2 linked regions of the Alloalcanivorax dieselolei B5 genome follow. Each later gene encodes a partner of the first gene's protein in a complex. Links are inferred from orthologs where the notes say so. Each region holds a gene or a part of one and is shown on either strand. Other genes may lie near its edges.

What was found.
Region 2: the proteins of mfd (region 1) and uvrA are in contact, whole or in part, in a crystal structure (PDB 4DFC), measured with the Escherichia coli proteins. The link is inferred for Alloalcanivorax dieselolei B5 from one-to-one orthologs.

What each region holds. Positions count from the first base shown.
Region 1 is NC_018691.1:1,986,770-1,998,444, forward strand. The notes cover bases 2,401-6,364. They hold mfd (transcription-repair coupling factor), read right to left. Parts: upstream 6,057-6,364; coding sequence 2,601-6,056; downstream 2,401-2,600. Other genes in these bases: B5T_RS09010 (BaiN/RdsA family NAD(P)/FAD-dependent oxidoreductase), read left to right, coding at 2,401-2,458; tesB (acyl-CoA thioesterase II), read left to right, coding at 6,362-6,364. Outside these bases: B5T_RS09005 (Leu/Phe/Val dehydrogenase), read right to left, coding at 1-993; more of B5T_RS09010, read left to right, coding at 1,241-2,400; more of tesB, read left to right, coding at 6,365-7,237; B5T_RS09025 (glyceraldehyde-3-phosphate dehydrogenase), read left to right, coding at 7,686-9,137; B5T_RS09030 (Na(+)-translocating NADH-quinone reductase subunit A), read left to right, coding at 9,454-10,800; B5T_RS09035 (NADH:ubiquinone reductase (Na(+)-transporting) subunit B), read left to right, coding at 10,802-11,675. UniProt on the Escherichia coli protein: Couples transcription and DNA repair by recognizing RNA polymerase (RNAP) stalled at DNA lesions. Mediates ATP-dependent release of RNAP and its truncated transcript from the DNA, and recruitment of nucleotide excision repair machinery to the damaged site.
Region 2 is NC_018691.1:4,176,497-4,187,579, reverse strand. Bases 3,597-6,968 are described here. They hold uvrA (excinuclease ABC subunit UvrA), read right to left. Parts: upstream 6,623-6,968; coding sequence 3,797-6,622; downstream 3,597-3,796. Other genes in these bases: B5T_RS18600 (LuxR C-terminal-related transcriptional regulator), read right to left, coding at 6,755-6,968. Also shown: C4-dicarboxylic acid transporter DauA, read left to right, coding at 1-433; B5T_RS18625 (ferritin-like domain-containing protein), read left to right, coding at 557-1,093; B5T_RS18620 (GyrI-like domain-containing protein), read left to right, coding at 1,161-1,631; B5T_RS18615 (glycerophosphodiester phosphodiesterase family protein), read right to left, coding at 1,690-2,991; B5T_RS22390 (hypothetical protein), read left to right, coding at 3,223-3,573; more of B5T_RS18600, read right to left, coding at 6,969-7,402; B5T_RS18595 (MFS transporter), read left to right, coding at 7,635-9,002; ssb (single-stranded DNA-binding protein), read left to right, coding at 9,070-9,582; B5T_RS18585 (STN domain-containing protein), read left to right, coding at 10,043-10,678; B5T_RS18580 (RNA polymerase sigma factor), read left to right, coding at 10,699-11,083. UniProt on the Escherichia coli protein: The UvrABC repair system catalyzes the recognition and processing of DNA lesions. UvrA is an ATPase and a DNA-binding protein. A damage recognition complex composed of 2 UvrA and 2 UvrB subunits scans DNA for abnormalities.

The sequences.
Region 1 (11,675 bases):
GTCGGCGGTGGCACTGGTGGACCAGCCGGCCCGTTCCGCTTCGCGAAAGATCCGCGTCAGGGTGGTGCCGATGGCGAGCACCTGCTGGCGGATGCGGGTCCGGCCAGCACCGGAGTGCCCCAGAGCCAGGGCGATCAGGCCGCCGGCGTTGGTGACGTAATCCGGGGCATAGAGGATGTCTCGCCGGCGCAGCCGTTCACCGTCCTCGTCCCCGGCCAGTTGATTATTGGCGCTGCCCGCCACCAGCGGCGCGCGCAGTCGGGCGATGGTGGCGCGGTTGAGTACGGCGCCCAGGGCGCAGGGCACGAAGCCGTCGCAGGGCACGTCGTAGATGGCGTCGGGAGCGACGATTCTGGCCCCCAGCCGGGCGGCCAGTTCGCTGGCCCGTTTGGCATCGGCGTCGGCCAGGGTGAGACGGGCGCCGGCCCGGGTCAGCAGCAGGGCCAGGCGGCTGCCCACGTGCCCCACGCCCTGCACGGCGAAGTGCAGGCCGCGCAGGCTGTCCCGGCCCAGCCGCTGGCGCACGCTGGCGTCGAGGGCGGCGAACACGCCCAGGGCGGTGAGCGGTGAAGGGTCCAGGCCGTCGCCGCTGTAGCCCCAGACATGACGGGTGGTACGGGCAACCTGGTCCAGGTCCTCGAGGCGGGTGCCGGCATCCACGGCGGTGGTGTAGCGGCCGTTGAGGCTTTCCACGGCGCGGCCGAAGGCCCGGTACAGGGCACCCCGGTCATAGCCGTCCGGCGGTTCCAGAATCACCGCCTTGCCGCCACCCAGGGGCAGTCCGGCGAGGGCGGCCTTGTAGCTCATGCCCCGGGCCAGGCGGGTGACGTCTTGCAGAGCGGCGTCCTCGTCGTCGTAGCGCAGGCAGCGGCAGCCGCCGACGGCGGGACCCAGTTGGGTGGAGTGAATGGCGATAAGGGCACGCAGCCCGGAGTGCGGATCACGATGCAGGTGCAGCTCGGCAACGTTGGTCCGTTCGAGGTTAGCGAACATGGCAACGCTCTCCTTGTCGTCCCGGGGGCTGGTAAGCCCACTGTGGGCGGTTCCGGGGCCGGATCACGGCCCCTTTGCTTAAACCATAGCGCGGCTTCGGGGAGGGTGCTTGGATCGATTGGTTATATGGCGGGGAGGGGTTAGCGGGGTTGGGTATGAGGAGAGGCTTCCCTCCCGCCCCCGCATCTGGCACCCCCGCCGCCATCCCGTTATGCTGCGCGGCTTCAGTGAACGAGGGCGTAACGGCATGGCGGAACAGTACGACGTGGTGATCATCGGCGCCGGTGCCGCCGGGCTGATGTGCGCCGCCACCGCCGGCTACCGGGGCGCCTCGGTGCTGGTGCTGGATCACGCCAACAAGCCCGGCAAGAAAATTCTCATGTCCGGCGGCGGGCGCTGCAATTTCACCAATCTCAACACCACGCAGGCCCATTTCGTTTCCGCCAATCCGCACTTCTGCAAATCCGCGTTGAGCCGCTATACCCCCTGGCATTTCGTCGAGCTGGTGGAGCGGCACGGCATCGAGCATGTGGAAAAGGCGCCGGGGCAGCTGTTCTGTGCCGACTCCAGCAAAGCGATTGTGGAGATGCTGCTCACCGAGTGTGAATGGGCCGGCGTCAGGATCCGGTTGAACACGGCGGTAACGCACATCAACGATCAGCCGGTGGGCAAACCGGGTGCCGGGCGGGCGGAAGGGGCCTTTACGCTGCGTACCAGCGAAGGCGTGGTGCGCGCCGGCAAACTGGTCATTGCCAGTGGCGGGCTCTCCATTCCCTCCATGGGGGCGAGCCCGTTTGGCTATAAAGTGGCGGAACAGTTCGGTCTGAACGTGTTGCCGACCCGCGCCGCGCTGGTGCCCTTCACGCTGCAACCCGCGGACAAGGCATGGCTGGCGGAACTCAGTGGTGTCAGCGCCGAGGTTTGCGCGGAAGCCGGGGGCCGGTCTTTCTCCGAGCCCATGTTGATCACGCACCGGGGCTTGTCCGGGCCGGCCATGCTGCAGGTGTCCGCGTTCTGGCAAGCGGGTGCCGACGTTACCGTGGACTGGTTGCCGATGCTGGCGGACCCGTACGCGGCTCTGCTGGAAGAGCGCAAGCAACATCCCAACGGTACCGTGGAGCGCTGGTTACGCTCGTTTTTTTCCCAGCGTTTGGCGGCGGCTCTGGTGGCGCGGTTCGATTGGCGAGGGCCCTTGCAGCACCATGCCAACGAACACCTGGCCAGCATCGCCGCCGTGCTCAAGGGCTGGCGTTTCAAACCCTCCGGCACCGAAGGCTACCGCACCGCCGAAGTCACCCTCGGCGGTGTCGATACCGACGCCGTCTCCTCCAAAACCTTCGAAGTCAAAACCGTTCCCGGCCTTTATTTCATCGGCGAAGTGCTCGACGTCACCGGCCAGCTTGGTGGTTTCAATTTTCAATGGGCCTGGGCCAGCGCGGTGGCGGCAAATACAGTTGACAGTTGATAGTGGACAGTTGACAGCGAAAAGCCACAAAAATGGTCCATGCGCTTTCTGTGGGAACTTGCTCCCAGAGCCACTGAAGATCACCTGTTTTTGTCTTTCGTCTTTCGCTGTCAACTGTCCACTGTCAACTATCAGCTGCCTTTTACGGTGCTTTCCCGTTCCCCGCCAGATGTTCCAACAGCTGCTCGACTAATTGAACGCGTTCATCGGCGGTTTCCGATGGCAGTTGGAAGCGCAGGGTGTGGGCGCCTTCCAGGCGGTAGCGGTTGGGGGCGTTCTGCATCAGTTTGACCACGGTGAGCGGGTCCACCGGGGTGCGCTCGGCGAACTCCAGTTTGCCGCCGGCGGCGTTGGCGTCCACCCGGGTGATGGCCAGCGCTTCCGCCTGTTGCCGCAGAGCGGTGACCTTGAACAGGGTTTTCACCGCTTCCGGCAGCAGGCCGAAACGGTCGATCATCTCCACCTGCAATTCCCGTAACTGGTCGCCGGTTTTGCAGCCGGCGATGCGCTTGTACAGGGTCAGGCGGGTGAACACGTCCGGCAGGTAGTCTTCCGGAATCAGGGCCGGCACCCGCAGGTTGACTTCCGGGCCGCCGGACAGCGGTTTGGCGGTGTCCGGTTGCTCACCGCGTTTGAGCGCTTCCACCGCCTGCTCCAGCATTTCCATATAGAGCGTGAAACCGATGGTTTCCATGTTGCCGTGCTGCTCTTCACCGAGCAGTTCGCCGGCACCACGGATTTCCAGATCCTGGCTGGCGAGCACGAAGCCAGCGCCCAGGTCGGTGGCTTGTTCGATGGCTTCCAGCCGTTTCAGCGCGTCCTTGGTCATCGCCTTGGGGGAAGGCGTGACCAGGTAGGCGTAGGCCTGGTGGTGGCTGCGGCCGACCCGTCCCCGCAATTGGTGCAACTGAGCCAGGCCGAGCTTGTCGGCGCGCTCGATGATGATGGTGTTGGCGCTGGGCACGTCGATACCGGTTTCAATGATGGTGGTGCACACCAGCACGTTGAAACGGCGATGGTAGAAGTCGCCCATCACCGCTTCCAGTTCCCGTTCGCGCATCTGGCCGTGGGCGATGCCGACCCGTGCGTCCGGCACCAGCGATTGGATCTGCTCGGCGGCGCGGCTCATGGTGTCGATGTCGTTGTGCAGGTAGTAGACCTGGCCGCCACGCAGCAACTCCCGCAGGATGGCTTCCTTGAGGGCGGTGTCGTCCCGTTGCCGCACGAAGGTTTTCACCGACAGGCGCCGCTGCGGCGGCGTGGCGATGATGGAAATGTCGCGCATGCCGCTGAGCGCCATGTTCAGGGTGCGCGGAATCGGTGTGGCGGTGAGGGTGAGGATGTCGCACTCGGCGCGCATTTCCTTGAGCCGCTCTTTGTGGCGCACGCCGAAGCGGTGTTCCTCGTCGACGATGATCAGGCCCAGGTCCTTGAAGCGGACGTTCTCTTGCAGCAACTGGTGGGTGCCGACGACGATATCCACCTTGCCCTCGGCGAGCCGTTCCAGCACCTGGCTTTTGTCCTTGGCGCTGCGGAAGCGGGACAGCACTTCGATCTGCACCGGCCAGTCGGCGAAACGGTCGACGAAAGAATCGTAATGCTGTTGGGCGAGCAGGGTGGTGGGGACCAGCACGGCCACCTGGGTGCCGTTCTGAACCGCCACGAAGGCGGCGCGCATGGCCACCTCGGTCTTACCGAAACCGACATCGCCACAGACCAGGCGGTCCATGGGTTTTTGCCGTTGCATGTCGGCGATCACCGCGTTGATGGCGTTTTCCTGGTCCGGGGTTTCCTCGAACGGGAAACCGCTGGCGAAACGCTGATAATCCTCTTGCTCCAGCGGGAAACCGCGCCCTTCGCGGGCTTCGCGACGAGCGTAGGTGTTGAGCAATTCCGCCGCCACGTCGTTGATTTTTTCCGCGGCTTTTTGCCGCGCCTTGCTCCATTGCTCACTGCCCAGGCGATTCAGTGGCGGATGTTCGCCGCCGCCGTAGCGGCTGATCAGGTGCAGCGAGGACACCGGTACGTAGAGCTTGTCGCCGCCGGCGTACTCCAGCAGCAAAAATTCATGGGGCTGGTGATCCACGGTCATGTGCACCAGGCCCTGATAGCGGCCGACGCCGTGGTCCAGGTGCACCACCGGAGCGCCGATGGTGAGCTCGCCCAGGGAGCGGACCGCCAGATCCTGACCGCTGTCCTCGCTGGTGCGCCGCCGCCGGCGCTGCATGATCCGCTCGCCGTACAGCTCGCTTTCGCTGACCACCAGCAGTTCGTGGTCCGGCGCGTAGAAGCCGGCGTCGAGCTCACCCCGGGTCAGATTCCAGCGCTCGGGGGCGTCGAGGAAGTCCCGCCAGCCTTGTTTCAAAGCCGGCTGGATCGAGATGTTTTGCATCAGTTCGAGCAGCGCCTCGCGGCGCCCGGCGGTTTCCGCCACCACCAGGATGCGGGTGTCCGGGTGAGCATCGGAGAAGGTATGCAAGGGCGCCAGTACATTGCCGCTGCGCGGGTCGGCGGCAAGCCGCGGTGAGCGTGCCAGGTTGAAGGTCAGCGCCTGTTCGGAGTCACGCACCCGGGCCCGGGGCAGGGTTTTCCAGGCGCCAGCCAGCTCGTCCGGGCGCAGGAACAGACTTTGCGGCGGCAGCACCGGCCGGCGGATGTCGTGGCGACGGGACTCGTAGCGCTGACTGACCTCGTCCCAGAAGTGCTGGGCGGCCTGCTCGCACTCCGCCAATTCCACCAGCCGGGCATTGGGCGGCAGGTAGTCGAACAAAGTGGCCAGTTGCTCGAAGAACAACGGCAGATAGTACTCCAGCCCCGGACTGGCGATACCCTCGGACACTTCTTCGTAGAGCGGTACTTTTCTTGGCTCCACGTCGAAGGTTTCGCGGAAGGCACCGCGGAAATGGCGGATGCCGTCCTGGCTGAGCGGGTACTCCGCCGCCGGCAGCAGATTGATTTCCCGCACCTGGCCGGTGGAGCGCTGGCTTTCCGGGTCGAACAGACGCAGGGATTCAATGTCCTGATCGAACAGTTCCACCCGGAACGGTTGCGTCGCGCCCATGGGGAAGATGTCCATGATGGCGCCACGCACGGCGAACTCGCCGTGTTCATAGACGTTGTCGCGTTGCCGGTAGCCACAGGCCACCAGTTGCTGGCGGGTGGCTTCCATATCAAAGGTGTCGTTGACCTTGAGCTGGAAATGATTGCCATTGATATGGATCGGCGGCGCCAGCCGCTGCATCAGCGTGTTCACCGGCACCACCAGAACGCCGCTGCGAGCCTGACCGAGCCAGTGTAGCGCCTGGATGCGGTCGCTGACGATGTCCTGGTGGGGACTGAACAGATCGTAGGGCAGGGTTTCCCAGTCGGGGAACAGCCGCACCGGCACCTTGCTGTCAGCGAGGTAAAAGGCCAGCGAGTCGGCCAACTGCTGGGCACGGTTGCTGGACGGCGCCGCTACCAGCAGCAGGCCCTCGTCGCGGCGGGCCAGTTCCGCCAGTACCGCCGCCAAGCCGCCGGCGCCGGGGTCGCGCCAGTCGCGGTAGTGTTCACGTCCAGTGGAAAACAGGGAAGAATCGGGTAACAGGGTCAGGGTCATCAAGGGCCTCCAGCGCGGGCGCATTGTAGCAGGGGAGCGGGGATCGGACACGGGGTGGAGAGCTGACGTGCTCTGAAACCGTTCGCTTCGAATCAACCCTGGACTTTGACACCGCTGTAGGAGCTTGCCCTGCAAGCGAATCTTTTAGCCGGAAGCCGAATTCGCTTGCAGGGCAAGCTCCTACAGCGGCTGCCGGGCGGCGCTCCGTTTGGCGGCGAATCGACCGCGATGCTTTTGCTTTAGAGCCTGGCCTGCGTTTGCGGTACTATTGCGCGCCTATGCGTGCACCACAGCTGGGGAGAACTATGAGAGAGTCCGTCGCGGAACTAATGAACCGGTTTACCCTGGAACGGTTGGAGGACAACCTGTTTCGTGGCCAGACCGAGGCCAATGGCCAGCGCAGTATTTTCGGTGGCCTGGTGGCCGGCCAGGCGTTGCTGGCGGCGTCCATGACGGTGTCGGAGGACCGGCCCGCCCACTCCCTGCATGCCTATTTCCTGCGGCCCGGGGATATCCGCGTGCCGGTGATCTATGACGTGGACCGGATCCGTGACGGCAAGAGCTTCACCACCCGCCGGGTCAACGCGATCCAGCACGGCCGGCCGATCTTCAGCCTGTCCGCGTCGTTCCAGGTGGAGGAAGAGGGCGGCCGGCACCAGAATACCATGCCGGACGTACCAGAGCCGGACAGCCTGGAAAGCGATGAAAGTGCCCGCATGCGGGTGGTGGAGCAGATTCCGGAGCAGTTCCGTGGTGCTTTCCTGCGTGAACGGCCGGTGGAGTTCCGTCCGGTGACCCCCAAGGACCTGTTCGCGCCGGAAAGCCGGGAGCCGCTCAAACGCTTCTGGTTCCGGGTCAGTGACAGGGTCACCGCCGATCGTATGACCCAGCGGGCGCTGCTCGCCTATTGTTCTGATTTCGGTTTCATGGGCACGGCCATGCAGCCCCACGGCATGACTTTCTGGCAAAGCGATATCCAGTGCGCCAGCATCGACCACGCCATGTGGTTTTACGATGATTTCCAGGTGGACGAATGGCTGCTTTATGACTGCCAGAGCCCCGCCGCCGCCGGTGCCCGGGGGCTGACTTTCGGCGCCATCCACCGTCAGGACGGCACTCTGGTGGCGTCGGTGGCCCAGGAAGGACTGATGCGGCTGCGGCCCAGCGCCAAGCCGGTGTGAATACGCGCGTGCACGCTAACACGCCGTCACGCTAACACGCTTTGAAAACACCCGGTCATCCCGGGGTAGAGAGTCCAATAACTCAAGGCCATTGAACTCCCCCTTCGGGGTGCCCTGAAGGGCGTTCAAACGGTACTCTAAGCCCCGTTGTGTGAGCCGGGATCGCCCTTTGTAGGGCACATGGCTGCGTAGAGGGAGATGCCGGATCAAGTCCGGCATGACGGGGTTGCTCTGAATTCATACCCCCAAAGCCCGCAAGCGGGCCTTGGGTTTGGCGTGCCAGCGTGTTGCGTGTAAGCGTGCCAGCGAATTGTGGGACACCAATGGTCCACGGACCGTGATTTTTCTGATCCAAGGGGAGGGCCAATGCCTCCGCATTGGGTGGATATGCGCCCCCATTGGCGCTATTATGCGCGCCCCCAGGAACCCAATTGAGAGGGGCTCATCCGTGAACAAACTGGAAGACCACTTCGGACGATGGAAAAACCGTGAGGAAATCGCCGAGGCGATGATTCCGATGATCGGTCGGCTGTACCGGGAAAAGAACGTGGCCACCACGGTCTATAGCCGTTCCCTGGTCAACAAATCCGTTATCCAGATCCTCAAGACCCACCGTTTTGTTAAGCAGATTGAAGACGGCCTGTCCGACAGCGGTCTGTCCGTGGTGGATTCGTTCCCCATTCTCCAGGAAGCGGTCAAACTGGACCTGGGGCCCTGCCGTCTGGACATCGGCAAGCTGGCGGTTGAGTACAAAAACGACAACCGCGGCCTGTCGGTGGAAGACTTCGTCCGCGAAGCGCTCACCGAAGCGGTGGAAAACAAGGCCAAACTGGCCGGTACCACCGATGTGGTGCTGTACGGCTTCGGCCGTATCGGCCGTATTCTCGCCCGCTTGCTGATCGAGAAAGCCGGTTCTGGCGATGGCCTGCGTCTGAAGGCCATCGTGGTGCGTGAGTCCGGCAAGGGCGACCTGCAGAAGCGCGCCAGCCTGCTGCGCCGTGACTCCGTGCACGGCCCGTTCGCCGGCACCATCGCCGTGGATGAGGAAGACAACGCTCTGATCGCCAACGGCAACTATATCAAGGTGATCTACTCCAACGATCCGGCGTCCGTCGACTACACCCAATACGGTATCGAAAACGCCGTGTTGATCGACAACACCGGTAAATGGCGTGACGAGGAAGGCCTGTCCCAGCATCTGCAATGTCCGGGCATCGCCCGCGTGATGTTGACCGCGCCGGGCAAAGGCAGCCTCAAGAACATCGTGCACGGCGTCAACAACGACATGATCGACGACAGCGACAAGATCATCTCCGCCGCCAGTTGCACCACCAACGCCATCGTGCCGCCGCTGAAGGCCATCGAGGACAAGTTCGGCATCGAATACGGCCACGTGGAAACGGTGCACTCCTACACCAACGACCAGAACCTGCTGGATAATTTCCACAAGGGCCCCCGTCGTGGCCGCGCCGCGCCGCTGAACATGGTGCTGACCGAAACCGGTGCCGCCACCGCCGCGGCCAAGGCGCTGCCGTCCCTGAACGGCAAGCTGACCGGCAACTCCATTCGCGTTCCCACCCCGAACGTGTCCATGGCGATCCTGAACCTGACCCTGGAGAAGGAAACCAGCCTGGAGGAGATGAACGAATACCTGCGCTGGGTGAGCCTGCACTCTCCGTTGCAGCGCCAGGTGGATTTCGTCAGCAGCCCGGACGCGGTGTCCACCGACTTCGTCGGCTCCCGTCATGCCTCCGTCATCGACGCCGGGGCCACCATCGTCAACGGCCGCCACTGCGTGCTGTACGTGTGGTATGACAACGAGTTCGGCTACAGCTGCCAGGTGCTGCGGATTCTGCAGCAGATCTCCGGAGTGGAGTACCCGGTGTACCCGGCGGAGTAAGTCAGGCACGGAAAGCCCGCTTTAGCGGGCTTTTTTTCGTCCGTTCCCGAATTCGCCGGTATTGGCGTAAAACGGGGCGGGAAAGCGATCGGGAAGCGATACCGGACCATCGGAGGGGCTTGCCTCTCTGGCATACTTTTCATGTGGTCATTATAATGTCGCGCGCCGGCCGACGGGCCGGGCCCTTGAATCCTCATTCACGGGTGATCCTGACGCTATACCGGTTATTGCGCGAATTCCCCCATCCGCTGCCTGTGCAGTGCTTCCGAGGAAGGCGCAGCCCGACATCAGCAACACGCAACGTGGGCGAGACACTATGATCAAAATTAAGAAGGGACTGGACCTGCCCATCGCCGGCGCGCCGCGCCAGGCGATCGAGGAAGGCCACCAGGTCCGTTCTGTCGCCGTGCTCGGCGGCGACTACGTGGGCATGAAACCCACTATGGAAGTCCGCGAAGGGGACCAAGTCAAGAAAGGTCAGTTGATCTTCACGGACAAAAAAACCGACGGCGTGAAATACACCGCGCCGGCCGGGGGCACGGTGGTCGCCATCAATCGAGGCCACAAGCGCGTCCTGCAGTCCGTGGTCATCGAAGTGGCCGACCAGGAAGAAGAGGTGACCTTCACCGCTTATCAGCCGGATCAACTGGCCTCCCTGGATCGCGAAGCCGTGGTGAGCCAACTGGTGGACTCCGGTGAGTGGACGTTGTTGCGTACTCGCCCCTTTGGCAAGGTGCCGGCACCGCAGAGCGTGCCGAATTCCATTTTCGTCACCGCCATCGACACCAATCCGCTGTGTCAGGATCCGTCCCTGGTGATCCAGGAGAACGAGCAGAGCTTCCGCCACGGCCTGACCGTGTTGTCCCGTCTCACCGAAGGGCCGGTGTGGGTGTGCAAGGCGGCCAAGTCCAAGCTGCCATCCTTCGCCCAGGGTCAGATCCGTGAAGAAAGCTTCGCCGGCAAGCACCCGGCCGGTAATCCCGGGACCCACGTTCATTTCCTCGATCCGGTCAGCCTGAACAAACAGGTCTGGACCGTGGGCTACCAGGAAGTGATCGCCATCGGCAAGCTGTTCATCGAAGGCCGTATCAGCAGCGAGCGGGTGGTGGCTTTGGGGGGCCCGCAGGTGAAAACACCGCGCCTGTTGCGCACCCGGGTGGGCGCGCAGAGCGACGATTTCTGCCGTGGCGAGCTGAAAGACGGCGAAAACCGGGTGATTTCCGGTTCCGTGTTCAATGGCCACCACGCCCGTGGTCCGGTGGCGCACCTGGGCCGTCTGTGCAACCAGGTGACCGTGCTGCGCGAAGGGCACGAGCGCGACCTGCTGGGCTACGTCTCCCCGGGCACCAACCGCTTCTCGGTGATGAACATCTACCTCTCCAGGCTGATGCCGGGCAAGCGTTTCAACTTCACCACCACCACCAACGGCAGTGAGCGCGCCATGGTGCCGATCGGCGCCTACGAGGAAGTGATGCCGCTGGATATTCTGCCGACCCAGCTGCTGCGCGCGCTGGCGGTGGGCGATACCGACAGCGCCTCCGCCCTGGGCGCGCTGGAACTGGTGGAAGAGGATCTGGCCCTGTGTACCTTCGTATGCCCCGGCAAATACGAGTACGGCCCGATCCTCCGCGACAACCTGACCACCATTGAAGTGGAGAGCTGATATGGGTCTGCGGAATTACCTTGATACCAAAATCGCCCCCCACTTCCACGAGGGTGGCAAGCTGCAGAAGTACTACGTCTTCTATGAGATGTTCGACACCATGCTGTACAGCCCGGACTCGGTGACCCGGTCCGCGGCCCACGTACGTGATGGTATCGATCTCAAGCGCATCATGATGACGGTCTGGTTCGCCACTTTTCCGGCGATCCTGTTCGGTCTGTACAACACCGGCTTTCAGGCCAACCTGCAAATCACCGAGTTCGGTTTCGATCCGATCGCCGGCTGGCGCACCGACCTGGTGGCGGCGCTCACCGGCTTCAGCCAGGAGAACTTCTGGGCCAACATGGTCCATGGCCTGGCCTACTATGTGCCGATCCTGATCGCCGTCTACCTGACCGGTTTCTTCTGGGAAGCCCTGTTCGCCTGGAAACGCGGCCATGAAGTGAACGAAGGCTTCTTCGTCACCGGTATCCTGTTCACCCTGATTCTGCCGCCGGCGATTCCGCTCTGGCAGGTGGTACTGGGTGTATCCTTCGGCGTGGTCATCGGCAAGGAAGTGTTTGGCGGTACCGGCAAGAACTTCCTCAACCCGGCGCTGGTGGGCCGGGCGTTCCTGTACTTCGCCTATCCGGCGCAAATGTCCGGTGACGCCATCTGGACCGCGGTGGACAACTTCTCCGGCGCCACGCCGCTGTCGCTGGCCGCCAGCGGCAATCTGGACTTTTCCGCCGGTCTTGCTCAGAACGCCCTGATCGGCGTCGATGCCGGCCAGAGCCTGAGCTGGATGAACACCTTCCTGGGCGGCATCCAGGGCAGCATCGGCGAGACCTCGCTGATCGCCATCGGTCTGGGCGCGCTCTTCCTGCTGTTCACCA
Region 2 (11,083 bases), 2.2 Mb from region 1 along the record:
GGCCATCACCGTGGGGGTGCTGCTGGCTGCATTGCTGTTCATGCGTGAAATCGCCGCCATGACGCGGATCTCCGACATTACCAATTCGCCCCGGTTGCGGGACTATCCGATCCCGGGACAGTGGGGGGTGCTCAAAATCGTGGGCCCGCTGTTCTTCGCCGCCGCCGACCGTGTCTTCACCGAAGCCGACGGGCTGGCCGCCGGCCGGTCTGGTGTGGTGCTGTATATGGATGGGGTGTCGGTGCTCGATGGTGGGGGTATTTCCGCTCTGCAGGGCTTTGTCGATCGTTGCGCCGCCCGCGGGTGTCAGGTGGTGGTGGCGGATCTGGGCTTCCAACCCCTCAAGACCCTGGCTCGGGCCGGTATGGAGCCGCTGCCGGGACAGTTGAGATTCTCTCCGAGTCTCGATGAGGCCTTGAAGACGCTGACCTGATCGGCCTGGCTGGCGGCCCCTCACTTTACGCAATTTTGCGTTTGTCCCTCTTGTGTTCCCCGGCGGCGGGGAGCATCACTAGTCAGACCCAGGTTCCCATGTCTGAATCCGCAGGGAGGTATCATGAGCGACAAGCAACCGTTTCTGACCGATATCAAAACATTGCGTGAGCGAGCCCGTAAACACATCGAACAAGGCGCCGTGACCGAAGGCTACAACGCCGACCGCGGCCAGGTGATCGAGCTGTTGAACGCGGCCCTGGCCACGGAAATTGTCTGCACGCTGCGCTACAAGCGGCACTACTATATGGCGGATGGGCTGAACGCCAGTATCGCCGCCGCGGAATTCCTCGAGCATGCCCAGCAGGAGCAGCAGCACGCGGACTGGCTGGCCGAGCGCATCGTGCAGTTGGGAGGGGCGCCGAATTTCTCCCCCGAAGGGCTGCAAAGCCGGTCCCATGCGGAATACGTGGAAGGGGAGACCCTCAAGGATATGGTGCGCGAGGATCTGATTGCCGAGCGGATCGCCATTGACAGCTATCGTGAGATCGCCTCCTATCTGGGCGATAAGGACCCCACCACCCGCCGTATCATGGAAGAGATCCTGGCCCAGGAGGAAGAGCACGCCGACGACATGGCGGCGATCCTGGAAGCGCTGTGATTTCTTTCCACGGGGCGCCGGCCGGAGAGCCGGCGCCGCTTACGTCGACGTCGTAATGGAGATATCCATGACCGAGCCCCGTGTGGTGAAACAGCCCGGCCGAATTATCGCCGGCATTCAGATTCGCACCAGCAATGAACTCGAAATGCGGCCGGATGACGCCCGCATCCCCCGCCTGTGGCAAAGCTTTGAAAGCGAAAAACTCAATGAGGTGATTCCGGATAAGGCGGCGGGATCCCCGGTGTATGGCGTTTACACCGAGTACAGCAATGGCGTGGACGGTGAGTACAGTGTACTGGCCGGTGTCGAAGTCACTGACGAGGCCAAGGTGCCGGAAGATTACGTCACGGCGGTACTCAATGCGGGCGACTATCTGGTTTTTGAAGGGCAGGGGCAACTGGACAAGATCGTTCCGGAAACCTGGGCGCGAGTATGGGCCTATTTCGAGTCCGCTGACGCCCCGGAAAGGACTTTCGAGACGGACTATGAGATCTACGAGAGCACCGACAAGGTCACCCTCTACGTAGGGATCCGTTAGTCAGCCATTGGCAGGTGTCAAACGGGAGCCAGGCCTTGGCCCGACTCCCGTGGTGTTCTTACAAGCCCATGCAATTGGCGTAGAAGGTGGTGGTGGCGGGCCAGTCGGAGAATACCGCGGTAACCCCTACGTCCCGGGCCAGCACGTCCAGCAGTGTCAGCGTATCGCCGTCATTGTTGATGGTCTCATTGACGCTCTGATAATACCAGCCGCCTCCCGAAGCCAATGGGCCGGAACGCTCCAGTGACCAGGCAATCAACTGCAAGCCGGCGGCGCGGGCCGCTCGGGCGTATTCGCTGGGGACGATTTGGTTGCCGGCATCGGTGGTGACCAGCATCCACAGCGGCGGCGCCAGATAATTCACGCCCTGACCGGCCAGGGTGGCCATGTCCGGTTCCCAGGTGCCGGGGTTTTGCGGGTCCAACCCGCTGCCGTCACGGTCATCCAGGTAAACCGCCTGGCGGCCATAGGCCGGCTCGGCGCTGATCCAGTAGAGCACATCGTCCAGATTGAAGGATTGGGGGAACACCTGGCGTGGTGAGACGCCAGCTTCCTTGTATTCGTTGATCAATTGTTGGGCATACTGTTCCTGGGTGTAGTCCCCGTCGTAGGGCATGGGGACGCTGGGAGCCTTGAGTTCCGGCGTCATCTTCACGCCCAGTTCCCGGAACAGCGCAATGCTCTCCTTGTGGCTCATCAAAGTGCCGTTCTGGCTGTAGAGATCGGTACGCCAGCCCGGTGTGGCCGCCATGTATTCCTCCACCGTGGTGGCATCGGGATTGCCGGCGTCCATCTTGCCTGCAAGGCTCTTGAACTCTTCCAGGGTCAGATCACTGGTACAGCAGCTCACATTGCTGAAGTCGTACTCGCCGTTGCCCAGCGGCACCGGCGGGCTGCTGCATTTGCCGGCCAGATCGGTGGCCAGGATGTTGGTGGTGGTGTGCAGGTCGCACTGGGAATGGCGGCAAACCAGTTCCTTGTCCCGGGTGAAGGCGACATCGCATTCCAGAATACCGGCGCCCATGCGAGCCGCGGCCCGATAGGATTCCTCGGTATGCTCCGGGAATTGTAATGGGGCACCGCGGTGGCCGATGGACCAGTCAGTGCGCCGTTGCGGGCGTTTCCTCTCGGCACAGGACTGCAGGCGCTGCTTCAACGGGCCCGGGTCCATATCGTCCACCAGATAGTAGGGGCGCGGCCCCAGTTCCACCGCGCCGCCGACATGGGCAGGGTGGTGGCGGTTGGGACCATGATCGGCACCGTGGCCATGGCCGTTGCCTTTGCCGTTGTTGGCACAGGCAACGGTGGCCAGACCGAGCAGAGACAGGGCAAGCATGGAACGAGTCAGGGGCGAACGCATGGTGGGAGCTCCCTTGTTGCGTTATTGGGGGGACTTCCCAACCTAGAAGTGTTCTATGACGATCCGGTTAGCGTCGTGCCCCCGCTCGGGCCGGATGCCTGAAGTGTGCACTATGTCACGATCCCCCAGGAGGCAGGGTGCCTTTCGCGGAAGGATGTTCCGTTATGGTGCGCGTTTGGCATGGATGCTGCTTCTTTATTCAGGAAAGGGAAAGAAAAAAGGGGGGGAGGCATGAGCACGGGATTGAGCGATCACTGGTTGATGCACCGGCAGGTGGTCAGCCTGGTAAATCAATGCCGGCGCCTGATCCGCGAGGAATTCGCGGTAGCGCTGCGATTGTCCGATGCCGACCTGCGCCAACAGCTCAGACACTATGCGCGGGTCAGCCAGGACACGCGGATCCGCGCATTGCTGAACGAGATCGATAGCCTGGCGCCGGCGCTTCCGGCCGGGCCCGAGGCGCCTCGTCAGATGTACCGTGGCCAGGCGGTCCGTTCAGAGGAGAAACCTTCCCTGGCCATGGCGCCCAAGCCGGTGAAGAAAAGCAAACGAATGTACCGCGGGCGCCCAGTGGAGGATTAGGGGAAGGGCTTCCTTTCAATCCGGGGTTTTGCCTTTCTGGAGGGGAGCGTCACCGGTCAGGGCGTTCCAGGACACGCTGTGAATACGTCCCTGTACGCTCGGGTTTGGCCATCCCTGGCCAAACACGGTCCTGGAACGCCCTGACCGGCGACACTCCGCGAGTTCTGAAGCACCAAGGCTTCCCATCACAAAGAGTCGATTTCCCGCCAGCCCGCGATGAACCTTATTTTTTCCCCAGTAGAGGTTTCAGAAAACGTCCGGTGTGGCTGGCTTTGACTTTGACCACCTGTTCCGGGGTGCCCTCGGCGATGATCTCGCCGCCGCCGTCACCGCCCTCCGGGCCGAGATCAACGATCCAGTCGGCGGTCTTGATCACGTCCAGGTTGTGCTCGATCACGACGATGCTGTTGCCGTGGTCGCGCAGCCGGTTGAGGACGTCCAACAGTAGCTGGATATCCTGGAAGTGCAGCCCGGTGGTGGGCTCGTCGAGAATGTAGAGGGTGTTGCCCGTGTCGCGGCGGGACAGTTCCCGCGCCAGTTTCACCCGCTGTGCCTCACCGCCGGACAGCGTGGTGGCGGCCTGGCCCAGCTTGATGTAACTCAGACCCACGTCCAGCAGTGTCTGCAGACGCCGTTGCAGGGCCGGCACCGCGTCGAAAAACTCGCGGCCTTCCTCCACGGTCATGTCCAGCACTTCGTAGATGTTTTTGCCCTTGTAGGTGATTTCCAGGGTTTCCCGGTTGTAGCGTTTGCCTTCGCACACCTCGCAAGGAACATAGATGTCTGGCAGAAAGTGCATTTCCACCTTGATCACGCCATCCCCCTGACAGGCCTCGCAGCGGCCGCCCTTGACGTTGAAGCTGAAGCGGCCAGGTTTATAGCCGCGGGACCGGGCTTCCTGGGTGCCGGCGAACAGCTCCCGCACCGGCGTGAAAATGCCGGTGTAGGTGGCCGGGTTGGACCGCGGGGTGCGGCCGATGGGGCTCTGATCGATATCCACCACCTTGTCGAAGTGATCCAGTCCCTTGATCTCCCGGTACGGAGACGCGCGCAGGGTAGTGGCCTTGTTCAGGCGGGTGGCGGCCACCGGGTACAGGGTGTGATTGATCAAGGTGGACTTGCCGGAACCCGAGACGCCGGTAATGCAGGTGAACAGGCCCACCGGCAGTTTGAGATGGGCGTCTTTGAGGTTATTGCCGCTGGCGCCGGTGAGCTCCAGCCAGCGGTCGGTGGCGGCCACCCGTTTTTTCGGCACCGCAATGGCGCGCCGGCCGGACAGATAGTCGCCCGTCAGGGACCGAGGATTGCTGGCCACGTCTTCCGGCTTGCCCTGGGCCACAACCTGCCCACCGTGTACGCCGGCGCCGGGGCCAATGTCGATCACATGGTCCGCCATCCGAATGGCGTCCTCGTCATGCTCCACCACCAGCACGGTGTTGCCGAGATCGCGTAGTCGGGTCAGGGTGCTGAGCAGGCGCTCGTTGTCGCGCTGGTGCAGGCCAATGGACGGCTCGTCGAGCACGTACATCACCCCCACCAGGCCGGCGCCGATCTGGCTGGCCAGGCGGATGCGCTGAGCCTCGCCACCGGACAGGGTCTCGGCGCTGCGCTCCAGAGTCAGATAGTCCAGGCCGACATTGACCAGGAACTGCAGACGGTCGCGGATTTCCTTGAGAATCTTCTCGGCGATTTCGCCCCGGCTGCCGGCCAGTTTCAGCTGATCGAAATAGTCGAACGCCTTGCCCACCGCCATGCGCACCACCTGGGGCAGCGTGATCTCGTCGATGAACACGTGCCGGGCGGCTTCCCGAAGCCGGGAGCCGTGGCAGCTCGGGCAGGTGGAGGTGGACAGGTAGGTGGCCAGGTCCTCGCGTACCGCCTCTGACTCGGTTTCCCGGTAGCGGCGCTCCATGTTGGGAATGATGCCCTCGAACGGGTGGTTGCGGCTGATGATGTCTCCGCGGTCGTTGAGATAGCGGAATTCCACGTTTTCCTTGCCGGTACCGTAGAGGATCTTCTTGCGAACGGCTTTGCTCAGCTTCTTGAACGGCACGTCCATATCGAAGCCGAGGCTGTCCGCCAGAGAAGTGAGCATCTGGAAGTAATAAACGTTGCGGCGATCCCAGCCGCGAATCGCGCCCTCGGCCAGGGACAGTTCATCACTGGTGATGACCTTGTCCTCGTCGAAGAACTGTTTGACGCCAAGACCGTCGCAGCTCGGGCAGGCGCCGGCCGGGTTGTTGAACGAGAACAGGCGTGGCTCCAGTTCCGGGATGGAGTAGCCACAGTGCGGACAGGCGAACTTGGCGGAGAAGGTGGTTTCATCGCCCTTGCCGTCCATTGGTGCAATGACCGCGATGTCATCCGCCAGGTGCAGGGCGGTCTCGAACGATTCGGCCAGCCGGTTCTGCAGATCCGGGCGCACCTTGAAGCGATCCACCACCACTTCGATGGTGTGCTTCTTGTTTTTGTCCAGGGTGGGGGTGTCGTCCATATCGCAGATGCGGCCGTTCACCCGCACCCGTACGAAGCCCTGGGCACGCAGTTCATCGAACAGATGGAGATGCTCGCCTTTCTTCTCCCGCACCACCGGGGCCAGCAGCATCAGCCGGGCGCCGTCTTCCATGGCGATCACCTGATCCACCATCTGACTGATGGTCTGGGCCGCCAGCGGCGTATCGTGCTCGGGGCAACGCGGCTCGCCCACCCGGGCGAACAGCAGGCGAAGATAGTCGTAGATCTCGGTAATGGTGCCCACGGTGGAGCGCGGGTTATGGCTGGTGGACTTCTGTTCGATGGAGATAGCCGGACTCAGCCCTTCGATGTGGTCGACATCGGGCTTTTCCATCATCGACAGGAACTGCCGGGCGTAGGTGGACAGTGACTCCACGTAGCGGCGTTGCCCTTCCGCGTAGAGCGTATCGAACGCCAGCGACGATTTGCCGGAACCGGACAGGCCGGTGATCACCACCAGCTTGTCCCGTGGAATGTCCAGATCCACGTTTTTCAGGTTATGGGTACGGGCACCGCGCACCAGAATGGTATCCATGGGTACTGCCACCTACTGTCAAAATGAACAGTGGAGTATAGGGGAAATGATATGAAGGAGAAAAGAAATCAACGGCCGGATGGTAATGCCGTCGGAAGGGCCGACACGCCGATGCGTGCCAGCCGGGGCGGATTACAGGTTTTCCTGGGCCCAGTTCACGGCCTGCAGGCGGTTGGAGGCGTTGATCTTTTTGAAGATATTGTAAATGTGGGTCTTGATGGTGTGCGGGCTAAGGTTCAGCGCAGTGGCGATTTCGGAGTTCTTGGCGCCAGTGGCCATCACCTTCAGCACCTCCACTTCGCGGTCGGTCAGGTTCACTTCGCTGCGTGAGAACGTTTTGTTGAAGGCGCGGCTCTTCACCAGGTATTGCTGCAGCACCTTGCGCGGGAACCACAGTTCGCCTTCGAAGATCGCCTTGATGCCCTTGGTCAGCAGACCCTGGGGGCAATCGTGCAGGAAGCCGCCGTTGACCATCGGCAGCCCGGCCAGACGCGACAGGGAAGCGTCGTCGTCCACATTGAAGACGCCGGTGAGCACGTCGCAATCCAGGCGTTGATCCACGGCCAGGAGGTGATTGATGACGTCATTGACGTCCACCGAGTGGTAATCCACCAGGAACAGATTCTGCTCCGCTCCTGCGAGATCGTCTTCGGCTACCATGTCGACCGTTTTCACGGCGGTGGCGGGAATGGACTCCTTAGCGAGAAACTCGGTAAGCAGGGCGTTTTGCAGGTGCTGGTTACCAACCACGTACACCTTCTGAGCAGGGATTTTATCCATGGAGTCTTCCGTGATGCGCTGAGGCTATCGGAGTGGCTACGAAAAATACCGTATTGTGCAAAAATCTATCACCCCTGGCGGGGCGGTTCAATTTGCTATTGTCTTAAGTGACAAGGTTTTACAGGTTTGAGCTTGAGCAGGGGCGTGATCAGGGCGTTTTGTCCCCGCCCGGTGCCGGGGGAATCTGATACACTTGCCGCCCCCTAACCAGCCGCACCGGTTGCCAATCACCATGACGGACGAGTCCACCGCCGCCCTGCGGCGCACGGAAATCAGTACCAGCAGTTCTCTGGCGGCGATTTTCGCCCTGCGTATGTTCGGGTTGTTCATGATCCTGCCGATCTTCGCCGTGTTCGGTGGGCAGCTCGAGGGCGCCACACCACTATTGATTGGTACCGCCATCGGCGCCTACGGTTTGATGCAGGCGTGTCTGCAGATCCCCTTTGGCATGCTCTCCGACCGTTTCGGGCGCCGCCCGATGCTGCTGATCGGCCTGGCCCTTTTCATGGCCGGCGGGGTGGTGGCGGCGATCAGCGACACCATATACGGCGTCATCCTGGGGCGCGCCCTGCAAGGATCCGGCGCCATTGCCAGTGTCATCATGGCGCTGATTGGCGATGTAGTGAGCGAGCGCAACCGCACCAAGGCCATGGCCCTGATCGGCATGTCGGTGGGCGGTTCCTTTATTTTGGCACTGATTCTGGGGCCGCTGCTGGCTCACTGGCTGGGGCTCAGCGGCCTGTTCTGGCTGACCGTGGCGCTCGGTGGCGTCGCATTGCTGGTGGCGTTGCGCGTGCCGGTGCCGAAGGTCATGCTCGATGAGGCCCTGCCGCCATCGCAGCGGTTCCGGCAAGTGCTCGGCAGCCCGGACCTGCGCCGTCTGGATCTGGGCATCCTGGTGTTGCACCTGACCATGACCGCGTCCTTCGTGGTGCTGCCCAAATTATTGCAAACCCGGCTCGGCTTGAGTCTGGATCAGCATAGTCTGCTGTACCTGGTGGTTCTGGTGGCCGGTTTCCTGGCCATGATTCCGCTGATCATCGCCGCGGAGCGCCGCGGCGCGGTGCCGATCAAAAGGGCGGCGGTGGCCCTGCTGATCGTCGCCGAGGTGCTGCTGGCGGTGGCGGGGGAGACCTTGTGGCACTTCGTGCTGGCGCTGTTTGTCTATTTCATGGCCTTCAATCTGCTGGAAGCCCTGCTGCCCTCCATGGTTGGCCGCGCCGCGCCGGCCGGCACCCGTGGCACCGCCATGGGTGTGTATTCCACCAGCCAGTTCCTGGGCGTGTTCATCGGCGGTCAATTGGGCGGTGCCCTGTTTCAGTGGGTGGGGGCCGAGGCGGTTTTCTACGGGTGCGCCGCCATGGCGCTGTTCTGGTTGTGGCGTCTGGCGGGCATGAAGGAACTGCCCAAGCTCGATAACCGGGTCATTCAGCTGAACCCGGCTGATGACCCGCGCCACACGGTGGAGCGGCTGCGCGCCGTGCCTGGCGTGCTGGAGGCGGTGGTGGTCACCGAAAAGCACCTGGCCCTGCTGAAAGTGGATAACCAGCTGCTTGACGAGCACGCGCTTCAGGCCCTCGCCGCCGAAGGGCAAAACTGACAGAATACCCGTTTATCCAGTTACGCCGCCGCAGGGCGGCCCGTCGAATATGAGGGAGTGAAAGGCCATGGCGAGAGGGGTGAACAAAGTGATACTGATCGGCAACCTGGGTGCCGATCCGGAAACCCGCTTCATGCCCAGTGGCGGGGCGGTGACCAATGTCCGCCTGGCCACCTCGGAAACCTGGAAGGACCGGCAGACCGGTCAAATGCAGGAACGTACCGAATGGCACCGGGTGGTGTTCTTCAACAAGCTCGGCGAGATCGCCGGTGAATACCTGAAGAAGGGCAGCAAGGTCTACATCGAAGGCTCGATCCGTACCCGTAAATGGCAGGGGCAGGATGGCCAGGACCGCTACACCACCGAGATTGTCGCCAACGAAATGCAAATGTTGGACGGCCGTGGTGAAGGCGGAGACCGCCAGGGCGGCGGCGCCCCCCGTCAGCAGCAAGGGGGTTACGACCAAGGCGGCGATGACTACAACCAGGGCGGTGGCCAAAGCGGTGGCGGCCAAGGTGGCGGTCAAGGTGCTGGTTTCGGCGGCCCGGCCGACGACTTCGACGACGATATCCCGTTCTGATTGTCCCGCCTGCTTTCGCCCAGGGGCCACCGGCCCTTGGGCGTCCCCCGGTGCCTGTCGGCCTCTCCATTTCCTGAAATTCCCGCTCCCGTGAATATTTCATGACAAAACGACGGTCATGGCGGTGGCGGCTCGTCTTGTTAATGCGGTTCACCTGTTGGCGGCATGTTGCCCGCCGCCAGCGTGGTCGGGCGGCATCAAGCATCAATCCAGACAATCGGCATCTTCTCGTTGCCCCCGCTCCCGGGGCAACGATCTTTTTCCGCTGAGCGATGTCGGTTCCCTTCTCTGCTTTCTTCAACACCGCCTGTCACGGTTGCGTCACAACGGCCTCGCACCCTGCTTGAGGCCCCCGGACGACGGGCCGGCGTTTTCTACCCGATGCAAGGTGGTTGTGTTCGCAGGCACGGATTTCCCTGTTCGTCCCGTCCAGCGCGGGTGTTGGTGGCGATTATGGCCATTGGGGATCGCTATTGGCTGGCTGCTGTGTGTTGCGCCGGCGAGCGCCGCACCGGTGGTGCTGAGCTTCGATATCCCCCGTCAGGACCTGACGGGGGCGCTGGAACAGTATGGCGAGACCAGCGGTCGCTCCCTGCTCTACGAAAGCGCCCTGCTGGAAGGGCGGCTCTCCACCGCGATCCACGGTCGTTTCGATGCCGATGAAGCGCTGCGGCGTCTATTGGCGGGTACCGGGCTGATCGCTGAGTACACCAGCGCCGATACTTTTATCGTGCGGCGCGCGGGGGAGCGGGGTGGGCGGCAAGCCATTGGCAACCATGAGGCACCCTCATCCCGGGCCGCGTTCTTCGCCCGGTTGCAGCGGCGTTTGTCCTGGATGATGTGCACACGGCGCGAAATCCGCCCCGGTGATTACCGCGTCGCCATGCAGTTGTGGGTCGACGCCTCGGGACAGGTTCTGCAGGCGCGATTACTGGCCTCCAGCGGTGAGCGGGAACGTGACCAGGTGCTGCTGCGGCACTTGCGGGCGCTGCGTTTGGAAACGGGGCCGCCGCCCTCGGTGACGCAGCCGGTGACGGTAGTGGTCGAACCGGCGTCCGCGGGCAGGGTCGATGCGTGTGCCGGGGTGAGGGGTTAGACCGACAATTGGGGATAATAATGAATGTGGTGGAATTGCGCGGCTTTCTGGTCGCCAACTACGATCTCCTGAAGCATCAGCTCGGCAAGAAACTGGGGTGCCAGAAGCGGGCGGAAGACCTGCTGCATGAAACCTTTCTGCGGTTGCACGATAAACTTTCGGTGGGTGTTGTGCGTAGCCCGCGGGCTTTTATTCTGCGCATGGCCAGTAACATCGAAATTGACCGCTGGCGCCGGGATAGCCGGGTCCTGTCCACCGGCGAGGTGGAACAGTTGCTGGACATCGAGGAAGCCGTGGAAACGCCCCATAAACAATGGGAAGACCAGTTGGCTCTGGAGTCCCTGCTGCTGTGGATCAAGGAATTGTCGCCCCGCCGCCGGGATATCCTGTTGTCGGTACGATTGG